3 regions of the Anaerotruncus sp. 80 genome follow, and region 2 is predicted to be linked to each of the others. Evidence: predicted binding sites of a transcription regulator. Region 2 holds the regulator's gene; each other region holds the start of a gene.
The links. Region 2 encodes Rex, which represses fermentation and respiration genes when NADH is low (regulators of the CRP and FNR family bind a similar motif). Its sites were predicted from a motif close to ATTGTTAANNNNTTAACAAT; they were not measured.
Positions count from the first base shown of each region.

Region 1: the regulator Rex is predicted to act here: its motif matches at 1,609-1,628, upstream of D1155_RS09360 (NAD(P)H-dependent oxidoreductase subunit E).
Region 3: the regulator Rex is predicted to act here: its motif matches at 2,637-2,656, upstream of gap (type I glyceraldehyde-3-phosphate dehydrogenase).

Region 1 covers NZ_QWES01000016.1:30,474-36,524, forward strand. The annotation lists gene D1155_RS09355 (Ig-like domain-containing protein) at 1-1,387, shown strand, start outside; gene D1155_RS09360 (NAD(P)H-dependent oxidoreductase subunit E) at 1,718-2,203, shown strand; gene nuoF (NADH-quinone oxidoreductase subunit NuoF) at 2,312-4,051, shown strand; gene D1155_RS09370 (NADH-dependent [FeFe] hydrogenase, group A6) at 4,068-5,825, shown strand; gene D1155_RS09375 (hotdog domain-containing protein) at 6,027-6,051, opposite strand, start outside.
Region 2 covers NZ_QWES01000040.1:7,815-13,865, reverse strand. The annotation lists gene D1155_RS14680 (Nif3-like dinuclear metal center hexameric protein) at 1-525, opposite strand, end outside; gene D1155_RS14675 (DNA glycosylase) at 727-1,587, opposite strand; gene D1155_RS14670 (Asp23/Gls24 family envelope stress response protein) at 1,591-2,394, opposite strand; gene D1155_RS14665 (4Fe-4S binding protein) at 2,465-2,635, shown strand; gene D1155_RS14660 (redox-sensing transcriptional repressor Rex) at 2,711-3,379, opposite strand; gene acpP (acyl carrier protein) at 3,465-3,701, opposite strand; gene D1155_RS14650 (ABC-F family ATP-binding cassette domain-containing protein) at 3,795-5,741, opposite strand; gene tsaD (tRNA (adenosine(37)-N6)-threonylcarbamoyltransferase complex transferase subunit TsaD) at 5,764-6,051, opposite strand, start outside.
Region 3 covers NZ_QWES01000018.1:66,862-72,912, reverse strand. The annotation lists gene D1155_RS10390 (Na+/H+ antiporter NhaC family protein) at 1-1,279, shown strand, start outside; gene gap (type I glyceraldehyde-3-phosphate dehydrogenase) at 1,351-2,367, opposite strand; gene metG (methionine--tRNA ligase) at 2,927-4,852, opposite strand; gene D1155_RS10375 (nucleotidyltransferase family protein) at 5,066-5,650, shown strand; gene D1155_RS10370 (ABC transporter ATP-binding protein) at 5,678-6,051, opposite strand, start outside.

The DNA.
Region 1 (6,051 bases), on a different contig from region 2:
TAAAAAAGTTTATAACGGTAAGCGCCAAAATGCCGAGCCAATCATTGTAACTTATCAAGGAAAGAAATTGAGCGAGCTTAGTGATTATGTTCTTAAATACTCTAATAATATAGAAGTTGGTACGGCTCGAGTAGATATTATAGGGAGAGGCAAATTTCACGGCACGATTACCAGATACTTTGAAATTGCACCGAAAGAACAGGAAATCACAATTAAAGAAAATACATTTGATTTGTTTCCGAAAAGTGATCCGGTGCAAATAAAGGCGAAGGCTTCGGGAGATGGTACAGGCTTTTCTTATACGTCGGATAATCCTGCTGTAGCGACAGTAGACGCCGACGGAGTGATTCGGGCAAAGGCGCCGGGGACTGCCATTATTACTGTAAAGACAGTCGGCTCGAAAACTTTTGGTGAGGTATCTACGACTGTAACTGTCAATGTGGGGCAGAGCAGTACGGAGTTCTTTCTTGTTATTGCAGAAAGAAAAGGAATGGGGGCATTTATCAGTAAACTCCCCGATGAGAAAATTGTAAAAGCAACAGTTACGGTAGGCGGCGAAACATACCCGTGTAAAATTATTGATGATGAAATTACTGTTGCGCTGGATGCCCCTTATCCGCAGCAAAAGTTGGGCGAAAAGATAATTATCACGGCGGAAGATGATTCCGGAAAGGTAATTACAACAGAAGGAACTGTTGAAAATGCAGAAGTTTATATTAAGGTCAATAATATCTACGATAAAACGAGTACGATTGTCGGCGAAGCAGCGCTGGGCGCAACGGTAAAGACAGTGTTAGATGGCAAAACCTACAAAACTGTTGCTGATAAACGAAGCGGTGAATTTGAATTGAAAATTCCGAAGCAGAAATTTGGAAAGAAAATCAAGATTACTGTAACAAATGATTACGGAAGCAGTACCAGTATCACAAAGACGGTGAAAAAAAGAAAGTCTGCCAATCTTGAGATTTATAAATATGTATATAAATCATCAAAATATGCGTATGTGGAGTGTTCAAATGTTTCTGCAGGCGATATGATAAAAATAAAGATTGGTGGAAAGACATATAAGAAAAAAATTAATCAATCGAAGAAATTGCTGAAGACTAAGGTATATATCGGCACCCATGCTGCTGGCACAAAAATAAGTGCATCGTTATATAATTCGCGCGGGCAGAAATTGGATTCTTATAGCGATATGGTGTATTTTGGGAATAAATTATATGTCGGCATGACCAGTAAGCAGGCGCTCTTGACAACTTGGGGGAAGCCTGTCAGCAAAGCGACTTACTACGGCATTAAAGAGTGGGTTTACAGAAGTGGAAATCAAGTGGTGTACGTATATATCTCAGGTGGAAAAGTAATAGACTTGATACAATTTGTTTATTGAACATAGGCAGCAGTTTTGTAGAGAATTGATGCAGCACGCCGAACGGCAGGTTCGGCGTGCTGCGTTTTTTGTTATGATAAAACCCATAAAATTCGTTGCACATATATTTGGATTTTGTGGTAAATTCACAAATCTTACTTTAATGTCATAAAATCTTTTATTTTTTATCTGACGAAAAGTTGACAAATCAGAAAATTTGTTATAAAATGAAAACGATGGTAAAGGTTAAAAAATTAACCAATTCGGGTTAAAAATTTAACGGGTGGTTGCCATCTTATGGAATTATATCTATATCTATATCTATATCTATCATTTTCGAAGGAGAAAAACATGTGTAACTGCAAAGAAATGACTGCAAAGTTTGCGCAGCTTGACGAAATCATCGAAAAGCATAAAGATGAGCGAGGCGCGCTGATTCCAATCCTCCATGAGGCGCAGGAGGTCTTTGGCTATCTGCCGTATGAGGTGCAGGAGCGAATTGCCGACGGGCTGGGCGTTTCCATGGCGAAGGTTTACGGCGTCGTAACATTTTATTCCCAATTTTCCTTGAAAAAGAAGGGAAAGTACAAAATTAATGTCTGTATGGGAACGGCGTGTTACGTAAAAGGTGCTGGAGACATTTTGGGAAAATTCCTGGAACGGCTTTCCATTGATGTTGGAGAATGTACGCCGGACGGTAAATTCTCCCTGGATTCCTGCCGGTGTATTGGCGCTTGCGGTCTGGCGCCTGTCGTCACCATCAACGATGAGGTTTACGGAAGACTGACCCCGGAACAGGTAGACGAAATCATGAATCAGTATGAGTTTATGGAATAACGGGAGGAAACGATGGTTAAGACAATCAAAGATATCCAGAAGATTAAAGATACAACACTGCAGTCTTTTGGCAACAGAATCGGAAACGATGATAACAGAATTTACATAATGACCTGCTGCGGTACAGGCTGTACTTCATCAGGCGCAATTAAAAATCGGGAAAAACTCAATGAACTGATGGACAGAGACGGGCTGCATGATCGTGTGCATATCGTGCAGACGGGATGTTTTGGTCTTTGTGCGGAGGGTCCGATTTTGATGGTTTATCCGGAAAACGTCATGTACACCAACGTAACGCCGGATGACATCAACGAAATCTGGGAAGCTCACATCAAAAATGGCAGAGTCGTAGAACGTTTGAAATCAGAAAATGAACTTGATTTCTTTTCTAAGCAGATGCGTATTTCTCTGAGAAACTGCGGCAGAATCGATCCAGAAAACATCGACGAATATATCGCTTACGGCGGATATGAAGCGTTGGCAAAGGTGCTGACAGAGATGGAGCCGGAAGACGTCATCAAGACGATGAAAGACGCAGGGCTGCGCGGCAGAGGCGGCGGCGGTTTTCCGACTGGCGTCAAGTGGCAGTTTGCTGCAGATCAGCAGGAAAAGGAAAAGTATGTGGTATGTAACGCTGACGAGGGCGACCCGGGCGCATTCATGGATAGATCTGTTCTGGAAGGCGATCCCCATGCCGTCATTGAAGCAATGGCAATCGCAGGATATGCCATCGGCGCGTCCCAGGGCTATGTATATGTTCGTGCGGAATATCCAATTGCAGTACAGAGACTGGCCCTTGCCATCGAGCAGGCGAGAGAATATGGTCTTTTAGGAGATAATGTACTGGGTCTGAAATTTAAATTCGATTTAGATATCAGATTGGGTGCTGGCGCTTTTGTATGTGGTGAAGAAACTGCGCTTTTGACTTCCATCGAAGGAAACCGCGGCGAACCAAGACTGAAACCGCCATTCCCGGCAGTAGAAGGTCTCTTTGCAAAGCCGACCATTATCAATAACGTGGAAACGCTTTCTAATATTCCGCAGATTATCATCAAAGGCGCAGATTGGTTTGCCGGCATCGGTACGGAGAAATCCCACGGCACCAAAGTCTTTGCCCTTGGCGGAAAGATCAACAATACAGGACTTGTAGAAGTCCCGATGGGTACGACGCTGCGTGAAATCATTTACGAAATCGGCGGCGGCATTCCAAACGGAAAGAAATTTAAGGCAGTGCAGACCGGTGGACCTTCCGGTGGCTGTATTCCGGCAGAATTCCTTGATAGCCCAATCGACTATGACTCTCTGATCGAGCTGCAGTCCATGATGGGTTCCGGCGGTATGATCGTCATGGACGAGGATACCTGTATGGTGGATATCGCAAAATTCTATCTGGAATTTACCGTAGACGAATCCTGCGGAAAATGTCCTCCATGCCGGATCGGTACGAAGAGAATGCTGGAAATTCTGACGAAGATTACCGATGGAAAAGGTACGTTGGAAGATCTGGACGAACTGGAATATCTGGCGAAAAACATCAAGAAGGGTGCACTTTGCGGTCTGGGTCAGACGGCGCCGAACCCGGTACTGTCTACGCTGAAATATTTCCGCGATGAGTATGAAGCCCACGTGGTAGACAAAAAATGTCCGGCTGGCGTATGCGTATCGATGCTGCGGTTCGTGGTGCATGATGAACTTTGTAAGCATTGTGGTCTTTGCGCGAGAAACTGTCCTGCGCAGTGTATTTCTGGCAGCAAGACAACACCTTACGTCATCGACAATGAAAAATGTCTCAAATGCGGCGTCTGCATGGAAAAATGTCCGTTTAAGGCTATCATGAAGAACGCATAAACTGGAGGGCGAAGTGATGAAGAATAAGAAAAGAGTACAATTAACCATAGACGGCATGGATGTCAACGTGCCAGAGGATTACACGATATTACAGGCGGCAAAACAGGTCAACATCAAAATTCCTACCTTGTGTTTTTTGAAGGACGTCTGCGAAATCGGTTGTTGCCGTATGTGCCTTGTCGAAGTGGAAGGTGCAAAGAACTGGCAGGCTTCCTGCGTGCAGAAGGTTGCGGAGGGTATGGTGGTCAAAACCCATACGCCGGACATTCTCAACTTTAGAAAAAAGAATTTGGAGTTGATTCTGTCCAATCATCCTGCTATGTGCCAGAGCTGCAATAGAGGTTCTACGGGATGCGAACTAAAGACTTTGGCTAACACCATGGATACAGAGTTTGCCAATTATGCAAAGAATCAGGAAGTGGTGACAGCCAATCAGGTTATGGATATCGACAACGGTATTTCCATCATGCGTGACCCGAATCGGTGTATTTTATGTAGAAGATGTATCAGTGTCTGCCACAATGTACAGACAGTTGGCGCAATTGATGTCATCAACAGAGGTTTCGGCACGGTTGTTAGCACAACATTCAATCGTCCGATTGACGAATCTAAATGTGTCAACTGTGGACAGTGCATTAACGTTTGCCCAACCGGTGCGCTGCAGGAGCATTCCAGCCTTGACGAACTTTGGGAGATTATGAAAGATTCGACAAAGCATGTCGTGGTTCAGACTGCGCCAGCTGTTAGAGCGGCTCTCGGTGAAGAATTTGATATGCCGCTGGGCATAGATGTAACAGGAAAGATGGTAACTGCACTGCGCATGATCGGGTTTGATAAAGTGTTTGATACGGATACTGGCGCTGACCTTACGATTATGGAAGAAGGCACCGAACTTCTCAATCGTCTGCAGAACGGCGGAAAACTGCCATTGATTACTTCTTGCTCACCGGGCTGGATTAAGTTCTGCGAGCATTTCTTCCCGGATATGTTGGATAACCTTTCTTCGTGCAAATCTCCGCACGAAATGCTTGGTGCGATGATCAAATCTTATTATGCGGAGAAGGCTGGTATTGATCCTGCTAATATTGCAGTTGTTTCTATTATGCCTTGTACGGCGAAGAAATTTGAGGCACAGCGAGAAGAACTTGCAGCAACAGGCTATCCTGATGTAGATTTGGTGCTGACTACCAGAGAACTTGCCAAGGCAATTCAGGCATTTGGTATCGACTTTCCGGCGCTTCCTGACGGCGATTTTGACAATCCGCTGGGCGTTTCCACCGGTGCTGCCACGATTTTCGGCGCGACTGGTGGTGTCATGGAAGCAGCGCTGCGTACTGTTGCAGATATTATCACGGGTGAAAGTTCTGATTCTATCGATTACATGGATGTACGCGGAAAAGAAAAAGGAATTAAAGAAGTAGAGCTGCAGATTGGCGATGTAACGATTAAAGCGGCCGCAGCTCATGGTCTTGGCAATGCGAGGGCTTTGATGGAAAGAATCCAGGCGGGTGAGCATTTTGATTTTGTAGAAGTCATGGCTTGTCCGGGCGGATGTGTCAACGGCGGCGGTCAGCCGCAGCAGCCTTCTTCTGTTCGCAACTGGATGGATTTAGGCGCGGAGAGAGCAAAAGCGCTGTACAAGAGCGATCACGAAAGCTTCGTAAGAAAGTCTCACAAGAATCCTGTCATCAAGGAACTGTATAAGACTTATCTGGAGAAGCCGGGCAGTGAGAAGGCACACCACCTGCTCCACACCCATTATCATGCTAGATAATAATTCTAATAAACATTTTCCTAAACGCCCCGACTTGTAAAGTTGGGGCGTTCTCCTTACAAGTGGGAACGGGATTGTGATGCAGTACATTGTTTGCGCTAGCCGAACTATGGTATGCTTTGCACCTTCTTACTTTCCGGTAAAAGTGCAAAAGAAAACCCCTCGCCAACAGAATGGCAAGGGGAAGTTTTTGCAAAAAACTTATTTTCTCTTGAAATCTTTCGGA
Region 2 (6,051 bases):
TTCGCCATATTGATACAAGCGGCATTTATGCTCCACCACTAATTCTGTCTTGTCAAGAACCTGCTGTACAGTCTGAAAAGGTCCTGTACAAATCACGCCCATCATAGCGCCGCCCTCTTCAAAAAAACTTGAGTAAGGTGTCAATTCCATTTCTCCTGCCAAAGCAATACCCGGTGCATACGGTCCTAGCTGATCCAAAGGCAAGTGCATGCTATAGTGGCTAATGCGGTTTTCCTTCATATAGTGCTTATCCCTATCTGAAAAATATACCGGCGGCTCACTTTCAGGATGCTGTGCACCCGGATGATGTGTAAACAGCAGGCAGTCATGCGCTCCCTGTCGGCGGAGTTTTCCTAATACCTCCTCGCTTGAAAAAGTCGCAGTATAAACTTTGTCGATTACCTGCGCATTACTCAGCAGCAGCCCATTGGGCGCTAAATCGGTATACCGGCCCGGCTGAAAAAATTCGTCAAGCATTCGGCAAATGTCCTTTTCGTGAATATTAACAGTATTTTCTGAAATCATAGCATAAACTCCATTTACTACATTTTTTAATGTAATTACTTTATTTGCATTTTACTACGCCCCTCCCATGATTGTCAAGAGTAAATTCAAAAAATATGTAATTTTTCTGATTAGTTTTACATTCATACAATTCAGCCCACAAAAATAAGCCGAAAACTGCTTTACAGCAGTTCTCGACTCCCTTCTCAAAAAATAATTATACTATTTTCTTGCGTTCAAATTTCTGATGTAATAGAACAGGTATTGCTGTGCAAACCCTCCAAGGGCTCCAAAGTGCTCGTCAGCATATGCTTTCATGGCTCCATGATTTTTTTCATCAATTCCATAGAGTCCGCTCATCACCCTTGCCACCCAGACATCAATAGGAAAGCTGCCCGTCTCCCCCATGCCAAAGAGAGCAATGCAGCTTGCAACTTTAGGTCCTACTCCGCAAAGAGCTGACAAATCCTCTACATTCTCAGGCATTCCTTTCTGACATACAATTTTTGCAGTTTCAATCAGATATTTCGCTCTATATCCCAGCTTCACCGGCGCCAAATCTTCCACCGTTACCAACGCCAGTTTTTCTGGAGTTGGCAAATCATACCATGCCCTTCCCTCAAAGACACCGACCGGCTCTCCAAGCAGCTCCGCAAGCCCCTCTATACAGCCCTTAATCCGCGGAATGTTATTGTTCTGTGAAATAATAAAAGAAACAATAGTTTCCCACAAATCCTGATTCAGAATTCGGATTCCCCAGCCAAATTTGACTGCCTTTCTCATGACTTTATCACCACGACAAAGCTTTCGTTTGAGTTTCCCATAGTCTCTGTCTAAATCCAGATATTGACTCCAGAAATTTTCAAAATCTGCTTCCGTACAGTTGCTTATCTGCAGTCTGCCGCTGCCGCCTTCCGCTTCCCCTTCATATGACTCAAAGGCAATATTTGCAATTCTCCCTCCGGCAACACCAGTATAAGAGCCGTCCTCCTGCCGCTGCCACCGAAAGCACTGCCCGCATTCAAAGACATGCACAGGGAAAAAATCTTCAACGTCTTCTATTGTATATATTCTCTGTTCCATATTCTACTCGATCCATCTGACTTCTACATTGACCTTAACCACGTTAAATGCCGTCATGTACTCCACCGTCTCAGCCAGTTTCTGCTGAAACTCTATAGCGCTTTCCCATATCAGCGCCTGCGCCGATGCCGCTACAGCAATATCAATAATCAAATTATCCGGCGCCGTATTTTCATAAATCTTTAAAACTCTTGAAATCCCTTCTGACTCACCTGCTACACAGTCTGCAATATCCTTCATTACCGAGTCGGAAATAAAAAATTCTCCCATATAGCTGAACGTCGGTCTCACCACTGTCTTTTCCGGTTCCTGAATTTTCCCGCCGATTCCGCGCAAAATCCGAAGAGGATCCAGAAAATATCCGGCAAAATCACGTTTCAGCTGCAGAGTCGGTGCCGGAATGACGTGTTTTCCAAGCATATTCCTCTGCCTGTTTGCCGTCTCCCTTTCCTCTTCTGTAGTAATATCTTCAATATAAATTCGTTGACTGACAGCAGGCAGACCCAGCCTTGCTACAATCTTGTCCGTCATTTTGTCGCTGGTTCCAATAATTAAGATGGATTTCGGCTCCATCTCCCGAATCCGGTCTGCCACCGTCTGCGCATGTTCGTCCAGAGTAAACAACGCCGTCTTAATGGCGCCTACCATAGTTTTTTGGCGCTTTGCAGAAATCCCCGCCTCCACGCGATTTTTATAAATAAAAAGCCCATCATCAATGATACTTTCAATATTTCTCGCCTTACACAGATGAATCGCCTGATAGGATTTTCCTGTTCCACTTTTCCCCGTCAAAGTATAAACTTTCATCTTTACTATTACTTGCCCTTCTGTTATAATGGTACTGATTTAAAAAATGTCTTATAAGGAGGATAATATCATGGCTTATAAAATTACAGATGCTTGCATCAGCTGTGGCGCATGTGCTGCAGAATGTCCTGTAGAAGCTATCTCCGAAGGCGAAGGTACATATGTAATCGACGCAGACAAATGCATCGATTGCGGCGCTTGCGCTGGTGCTTGCCCGGTAGATGCTCCGGTAGAAGGTTAATCGAAAACTAACCAAACTGATAAGGCTGTACCCAAAAGGGACAGCCTTATTTTCTTTTGCCATGAAACAGCCGCCTTACTCTTCTCTTTCTTTCTCCTTTAGCGCTGTTTTCTTTTTCTGAATGTCGTTCATGTGATATGCTAAAGAGTGAAGGCTGTCAGAAAGATGTACATTTTCCAGCGCCACATGCTTTGGTACTTCAATATCTGTCGGCGCAAAATTCCAAATCCCCTTTACACCGGCGAAAGAAAGCTTGTCCGCCACCTCCTGCGCATTTTCTCTGCTGACACAGATGATTCCAATATCAATTTCTTCCTCTTCAACAAATTCTACAATATTTTCGTAGTCCATAATTTCCATTCCGTCAAGGTCTTTTCCTATCAGTGTTGGATTGATCTCAAAAACACCGTATACTTTAAATCCCTGCTTATGAAAATGGGTATATTTTGCAATTGCCTGTCCCAGATTGCCCGCCCCCATGATAACCATGCGGTACTCTTTATCCAGGCCCAAAATTGCGCTGATTTCGTCATAAAGCCCTTCTACGCTATAGCCGTAGCCCTGCTGTCCAAAACCGCCAAAGTTATTTAAGTCCTGACGAATCTGAGATGCTGTATAACCAATCAGATTGCTGAATTCTTTGGAGGAAATCTTTTCTACACCCTTTTTCTTAAGTTCAATGAGATAACGTCTGTATCTTGGCAGTCTCTTGATGACTGCGTTGGAAATCTTTGCATTTTTCATTTGACTAATCACCCTCTCTCAAATCATAGCAGTTTTCTTATGTTATTACAAAAAAGCCCGCCATAGGCTGACGGGTTTTCCATAGTTATTCCTGTTCACAATTTTCTTCAACATATCTTACTAAATCGCCTACTAACTGGAACTTCTCTGCATCTTCGTCAGCAATCTCGATATCAAACTCATCTTCGATTGCCATAATAATTTCTACAGCGTCCAGAGAATCAGCCTCGAGATCCTTCATCATATTGGTATCCATTGTTACCATAGATTCTTCTACATCCAGCTGATCCATAATAATAGATCTAATTTTATCAAAAGTCATAACCAACCTCCATTTGTCGTTACATAATTACAGAATTTATTATAGTAGACTGCCCTATGTAATGCAAGAAAAATTTTGGAATTTCTTAGTTTTTTACTCCAATTCCATCCATTTTTCGTATGCATCCGCAAGCTCAGCCTGATATTTCTCGTTCTCTTCCGTTAATTCTGCCAAATATTGATGATTTGTCAGATTCGCTTCATCACACATTTTCAGCTCATTTTCTGAAATCGCATTCTCCAGCTTTGCAATCAATTCCTCAAGCCGTTCCTTTTCTCTGGCAATGCGGCGTTCCTCCGCCTCCTGCTTTTTCTTTAGTGCCCGTTCTTCGGCAGCACTCAGCTTTTGATCCTCTTCCTTGCTTAAAACCGGCTGTGCCTCCTTGTGACCCATTTCTTTGAGATACTTTTTCCCGCTTTCCAGAGATGCCTTTTTTTCCACGTAATAATCATATGTACCAAGGTACTCTGTTAGTCCGGTCTTTTCCAGTTCTAAAATTCTAGTCGGAATTTTGTTGAGGAAGTATCGGTCATGAGATACAACGATAACCGTGCCAGGGTAATCCAAAAGCGCCTCTTCAAAGACCTCCTTAGAATCGATATCAAGATGGTTCGTCGGTTCATCCAGAATCAGTACATTAGCACCACTCATCATCAGTTTCAAAAGCGCCAGGCGCGCTTTTTCTCCGCCGGAAAGAGAGCCCACCTGTAAAAACACCTGGTCGTTTTTAAATAAAAACCTTCCTAAAATAGAGCGGATTTCCGCATCTTTATACAGGCGATAGGAATCATGCACTTCGTCCATGACTGTAGCGCTGTCATCGAGCAAAAGCTGCCCCTGGTCGTAGTAGCCAAATGCTACGTTATGCCCGATTTTCAGGTATCCGTCACTGGGAGAAAGCTCTTCCATCAGAATCCTAAGAAGTGTAGTCTTTCCCACACCGTTAGGTCCCACGATGCAAATTCGCTCGCCCCGCTTGATATCAAAATTCACGTTGGCAAACAGGTCTTTTCTGCTGGCGCCAAAGCCAAAGGACTTTGCCAGATTTTCACCATAGAGCACATCGTTTCCGCTCTGGTACTCCTGGCGGAAACGAATCTTCATCTTACCCTGCTCCGCTTCCGGACGCTCCAGCCGTTCCAAATGTTCCAAACGCTTTTCTCTGGAAGCCGCACGCTTAGCAAGCTTTTCCGTTCCCCGCTCTTTAAACCTGCGAATCATATCCTCCTGCCTGCGAATTTCGGTCTGCTGCTTATTATATGCACGCATCTCCGCTTCCCGCAGGGCTCTTTTTTTCTCCGCAAAAGCAGAGTAGTTGCCGTCGTAGCACCTAAGCTTATGGTGAGACACCTCAAAGATCCGGTTGGTCATCTGGTCCAGAAAATACCGGTCGTGGGAAACCATGACAATAGTCCCCTTATATCCCTTCAGATACTGTTCCAGCCACTTTAAAGTACCGATATCCAAATGGTTGGTCGGCTCATCCAAAAACAAAATGTCCGGTTTTTCAAGAAGCAGACACGCCAAAGCAAGGCGGGTTCTCTCACCACCAGAAAGAGTGCTGATCTTTTTGTCGTAGTACTCCGATCCAAACGCCATGCTGTTGAGAATGCCGTACATCTCACTCTTGTAGGCATAGCCGCCTTCATTTGCAAAAGCATCCTGCAGCTTTGCATACTGGTTCATCACGCAGCCGGCGGACGCCCCCATCTCGCTGATTTTCACGGAAAGCTCCGTCAGTTCCTGTTCCATCTCCTCGATGGGCTTAAAAATCTTCTGCACTTCCTCCAGCACTGTAGACTCCGTGTCGAAGTTATTTTTTTGTTTCAAATAACCTATAGTTGCGCTTTGGGAGAGAAAAAACTGTCCGCCGTCAGCAGAAAGCTCCCCCGATAAAATATTCAAAAGGGTAGTCTTGCCAGCGCCGTTAGCGCCCACAATACCCACTCTGTCTCCTTCATTGATGTGGAAGGAAACCCCTTCCAAAATAGTATCCACGCCATAGGTCTTCGTAATATCTTTTGCTGATAAAACAATCATGTCATTACTCTCCTATCGCCAGTTAAATTGCCATGCTCGGATCCGCATCCATATACAGGTCGCAAGCCCCGAACGCCTTGTATTTATAGTATGCAGCGCAGGCAATCATTGCTGCATTGTCAGTGCACAAAATCGGCTGGGGAATGTACAGACTCACCCCTGCGTTTTCACAAGCCTTCTGTAAATCCTGCCGCAGCTTAGAATTTGCCGCAACACCCCCTGCCAGCACTAGTTTATCCTGTTTTCTTTCCTTTACTGCTTCCATAGTCTTTGCCACGATTACATCAATGACTGCTGCCTGAAAGCTCGC
Region 3 (6,051 bases), on a different contig from region 2:
CAGCGCCTTCATGTCAACAGGCGTAGGGGCTTCTGTTGTAAACATCGCTTTATCACTGGGTATCACAGCGAGAACTGTTGCGATTGTAGGGCTTTGCGTAACAGGCATACTCTCTGTTGCTACTGGCACATCTTGGGGCACCTTTGCAGCATGTGCTCCGATTTTCCTGTGGCTGGTGCATATCGTTGACCCTAACTGCATCGAAACCGGCAGCCTGCTTCTGACTACCTGTGCAATCGCAGGGGGCGCATGCTTTGGTGACAACATCGGTCTGATTTCCGATACTACCATCGTATCCTCCGGTATTCAGGGCGTAGAAGTTGTAGACAGAATCAGAAGTCAGGGCGTATGGTCTGTACTGTGTCTGGTTCTTGCTGCTATCGTATTCTTCATTGCCGCTACCGTAATGGGGCTTCCTAATCAGGCGGTAGAAGCCTCCAACGTACTGGACTCCGTTCCACAGAGCGCGCTGGATTATCTGGCTGAAGAAAAGCCTGAAGCGATTAATCTTCTGGATCAGGTACAAAACGGCGTAGCACTTTACATGATAGTTCCTCTCATTCTGGTAATTGGCCTTGCAATTTCAGGGCTGAACACATTCGGCTGTATCGGCACCGGTATCGTATCTGCCTACGTTCTTGGACTTTTCGCAGGCACTACTTCCTTCAACGGCGGCGGACTGCAGGACTATCTGAACATGTGTATGGACGGCTTTGCTGACGCAGGCAGCTGGGTAATCATCATGATGATGTGGGTTGCTGCATTCGGCGGCATCATGGGCAAGATGAAAGCCTTCGATCCGCTAGCAAACTTGATTGTAAGAGTTTCCCACAATGTAAGACAGCTAATGTTCTGCAACGGCTTGCTTTGCCTTACTGGTAATGCAATCCTGTCCGATGAGATGGCACAGATTGTAACGGTTGGTCCAATCATCAAAGGAATTACAGAAGAAAACGTAGAAGCTGAAACAGAAGAAGACATGTATAAGCTGAAACTGCGAAATGCTACTTTCGGTGATGCAATGGGTGTATTCGGCTCTCAGCTAATTCCATGGCACGTATACCTTGGATTCTATGTTGGTATCGCAGCAAACGTATATCCGCTGTTCCAATTCTCTAACACAGACTTCATCAAGTATAATTTTATGGCAATGATTGCTGTAGCTTCTATTCTGATTCTGACTGTCACCGGTCTGGATAGAGTGATTCCGCTCTTCGGACTGCCAAAAGAACCAAAAGTCAAACTCAGGAAAAAAACAGACAAAGAAAACATCGCGTAAATTCCAGTATAATCCCACCTAAAAGGCGCAGGCTCTCATCAAAGAAGCCTGCGCCTTTTCTTATCCGCATATTAAAGGAAATTTCTCAGATATTTCAGCGTTCTTATCATCTGAGACACGTAGCTGCATTCGTTATCATACCATGCAACCACACGAACCTCATAAATCTTGGTGCCGCATCTTTGAGCAAGGGTTTGTGTAGCGTCAAAGAGGGAACCGTAGTTCATGCCGATGATATCGCTGGATACCAACTCTTCCTCTGTATAGCCAAAAGACTCGCTGGCAGCAGCCTTCATGGCCGCATTAATGCCTTCTACCGTTACAGACTCTGTCTCGTCTTTCAGTGTAGCATCCAAAATAGTGATAGAACCGGAAGGCACTGGTACACGCTGTGCAGAGCCAATCAGCTTTCCATCAAGTTCTGGAATCACCAGACCGATAGCCTTTGCTGCACCGGTGCTATTAGGCACGATATTGACTGCACCAGCCCTTGCACGGCGAAAATCTCCTTTTCTGTGGGGTCCGTCCAAAAGCATCTGATCTCCGGTGTAAGCGTGAATGGTCGTCATAAAACCGGTACGAATTTCCCGGTAATCGTTAAGCGCCTTTGCCATAGGAGCCAGACAGTTGGTGGTGCAGGACGCTGCGGAAATGATATCATCTTCGGCATTCAATGTTTCATGGTTAGTTCCGTAAACAATGGTCTTCAAATCGTTTCCTGCAGGTGCGGAAATGAGGACTTTCTTTGCGCCGGCACGAAGATGCGCCTCTGACTTTGCTTTGGAGCAGAAAAAGCCTGTACATTCCAGTACGATATCTATGCCCAGCTCTTTCCACGGCAACTGCTGCGGTTCTTTCTCCGAAAGAATCGCAATCTTCTTTCCGTCTACCGTGATGGAGTTTTCATCGCTGGTCACCGTATGACCGCGGTATCCGCCCTGCACGCTGTCATACTTCAGCAGATGTGCCAGCATCGCCGGTTCTGTTAGGTCGTTGATGGCTGTGACCTCCATAGTTTCATCTTCAAAAATCTGTCTGAATGCCAGCCTACCGATTCGTCCAAATCCATTAATTGCAATCTTTGTCATGTTTCACACCCTCCTCATTGTACTGCCCGTTTTTAACACCCGCATGTAATCCCCTGTCAGCAGGCAGTCTGTTAACTATAGTATAGCACAAACCCAACCAAAGTTAATCACAAAAATCAAGTTCAGTCAAATTATTTATCATGGCAAACGCACGAAGACGTTCTATGCCAGCTAACATTGACAAAATTCTTTCATCCCGCGTATTTTTGTCAATAAACCATCAGTGCAGCAGGTCAAAACCGCTCTTAAATCCCTTCTACCTTGCCAAAATTGACAAAAAATTGAGAGTTTGTCAATCTTGTCAATATTAGAACGTAAAATATGAAATAATCGGTATTTTAACGCGCATTTATTGACAAAAATACAAAATATCCAGGAATTTGTCAATGTTCAATTTTTGAAAGTTTTTTCGTGCATTTACCGTGAATTATTTATAGTTCTATAGAAGACTTTCTTTTCAATAGGCAAACTAAGAGGATTCACCTTGCAAAAATCCCCCTTCCTTCCGCCAAAAAGCCGCCTGCAATTCACAAGCAGGCGGCTTTTAAAACCCATTCTTCTAATCTACCACTACGCCGTCTTCAGCTATGGTAGTAACGATTTCACATCTTTCACCGTTTTCAGCGAACATAATCATGCCCTTTGACTCCAGACCGCGCAGTTTGCGTGGCTTCAGGTTGGCGACGATGATTACTTTCTTTCCAACCATATCTTCCGGCTTAAAGTCTTCTGCTACGCCGGAGATAATCTGGCGGCGTTCTGTTCCCATCTTAATCTGGAAGACCAGAAGCTTATCAGCCTTCGGGTGCTTCTCTGCCTTTTCGATAAGACCTACACGGAAATCAATCTTGTCAAAATCATCGTATTCGATTTCCGGCTTCAATTCCAGCGGAATATTCTCTTCTTCAGGCTCTGCACCAGCTTTCTGCATAGCATCCAGTTCCTCAAGTTCCTTTTCGATATCAAGTCTCGGGAAAATGGCTTCACCCTTCTTCACCTGTTCCTGATACATCATATCGAAAGTAAACGCGTCTTCCCAGACCACATCCGCATACCACAGACCCATCTGCTTTCTAATCTTGTCAGAGGTAGTATGCATAAACGGATGAATCAGAATGGAAATGATACGCAGAGACTCTGCCAGATTGTGCAGGCAGGTATCCAGTTCCGGCTTCTTTGTTTCATCCTTTGCAAGAATCCAAGGTGCTTTTTCGTCGATATATTTATTGGCACGTCTAACAAGAATCCAGATTTCTTCCAGCGCCATATTGAACGCGAACTTGTCCATCTGTGCTTCCACCTTGGAGGCCGCGCCAGTCGCGATGGCTTTCAGGTCTTTGTCGATATCGTCTTCCGTGTTGCTTTCCGGCACGACGCCGCCGCAGTATTTTTCAATCATGGAAGCCGTTCTGGACACCAGATTTCCAAGGTCGTTAGCAAGGTCGTAGTTCATCCGTTTCAGCATCACTTCATTGGTGAACACGCCGTCCTGTCCAAAGGTATACTCGCGAAGCAGGAAATATTTCAGCGCGTCGATGCCATAACGGTCGATGAGCTTCACCGGGTCAACCACATTGCCCTTGGACTTGCTCATCTTGCCGCCTTCAAGAAGCAGCCAGCCGTGACCCAAAACCTGCTTTGGAACCGGCAAATCTAAAGACATCAGCATTGCGGGCCAGATAATGGAATGGAATCTAACAATTTCTTTTCCTACAAGGTGCACATCAGCCGGCCAGTATTTTTCGAAAAGTTCCGGATCGTCAGGATAGCCCAAGGCAGTGATATAGTTTGAAAGTGCATCCAGCCATACATAGATGACATGCTTTTCATCAATTGGTACCTGAATACCCCAGTCAAAGGTAGAGCGGGAAATGCAAAGGTCATCAAGCCCCTGTCTGATAAATCCCAGCATTTCGTTTCTTCTGGTTTCAGGTTCAAGGAAGTTGGTGTTCTCCAAAAGGTCAATCAGCTTGTCCTGATATTTGGAAAGTTTAAAGAAATAAGCTTCTTCCTTGGCTTTCTGCACAGGTCTTCCGCAGTCCGGACAGCAGCCGTCTACAAGCTGACTTTCTGTCCAGAAAGATTCGCACGGCGTGCAGTACAGACCTTCGTACTCGCCTTTATAGATATCGCCTTTTTCGTACATTTTATTAAAAATAGCCTGCACCCGCTTTACGTGTCTGTCCTCAGTGGTTCTGATAAAGTCATCATAAGAAATTTCCATGGTCTTCCACAACTCTTTAATGCCAGCAACTACACCATCCACGTATTCCTGCGGGCTAACGCCCTTTTCTTCTGCAATGGTCTGGATCTTCTGTCCATGCTCATCTGTTCCTGTCAAAAAGCGCACATCGTAGCCGGAAAGTCTCTTGAATCTGGCCATGGCGTCCGCCATTACAGTACAGTATGTGTGTCCTATATGAAGGTTTGAGCTCGGATAATAAATCGGGGTCGTAATGTAATAAGTTCCCTTTTTCTCAGTCATTTCTATTCATTCCTTTCGTCTCCTGCGCCGAATGGGGCGAGGCAGTTTCTATCTTTTAGGATACCACACAATGGTTGGGTTAGTCAATAAAAGGAAAGAAAGTCCATCCGTAAATCCTTTGGTTTAGATTTCTCAGTCGGGGGGGGCTGTACGCACTTCGTTTTTTATTATATAATGTAACAAGCAAATCCTCAGAAAGGAAAAACAGATCATATGAAACTTTCGCATCTTTCCGCTATCATTTTAGCTTCCGGCCGCGCCAGTCGTTTCGGTGAAAACAAGCTTCTCCATCCGGTTGACGGCAAGCCGATGATAGAGAAATTATTTTCCTCCATTCCGTCCGGCCTGTTTGAGCAGGTCATCGTCGTATCCACCTATAGCGATATTCTGACAATATCAAAAAAATATGGTTATATGGCAGTCCGGAATGAGGATACTACCAATGATATCGCAAAAACCATAGCCCTTGGTATGGCTGAAATCAATCCTCTTTGCCGAGGCTGTATGTTCTTTGTTTCCGATCAACCCTGGCTCACAACACGGACCATTCAAAATCTCGCTGCTCACTTCAGCGAAGAATCGGAGAAAATTCACGTTCCGCTTTGCAACGGTAAACAGGGAAATCCGGTTATCTTTCCATCGCGTTACTTCATGGAACTTAGCGCTCTGCCCCCTAATCACGGTGGAAAATATCTTTGCAAAAAGTATCCAGAAGCAGTTTCCTTTCTGCCTGTTCTCAATCCTCTGGAACTAAAGGATATAGATAAAAAAACAGATTTACTCTCTGTCCGCAAATAACAGGCTGGGCGAAAACTGCCCGGCCTGTTACTGTCTGTAACCGATATAAAGTTCTTTGCCTCTACTGTACACTTTCACGCCAGGGAATACTTGCCGCAAATTATCTTCCATTTCCTCTGCTGATACTTCTGTCATTTTCATCTCCGCACAGATTTTACCTGCCTTTAACAGATACACTTTATCACAATAGGATAAGGTTAGCTGGAGATCGTGAAGTACAAGCAGCGCGCCCAAATTTTCTTCATCAGCTAATTTTCGCAGCATCTGCATAAGATGATACCTGTTATTTACATCGAGCGCGCTGTCCGGTTCATCAAATAGGAGAAGCGGAGCGCCCTGCACCATTGCTCTGGCGATCATTACCATCTGCTTCTCGCCTTCACTCAGATACATATAATTCG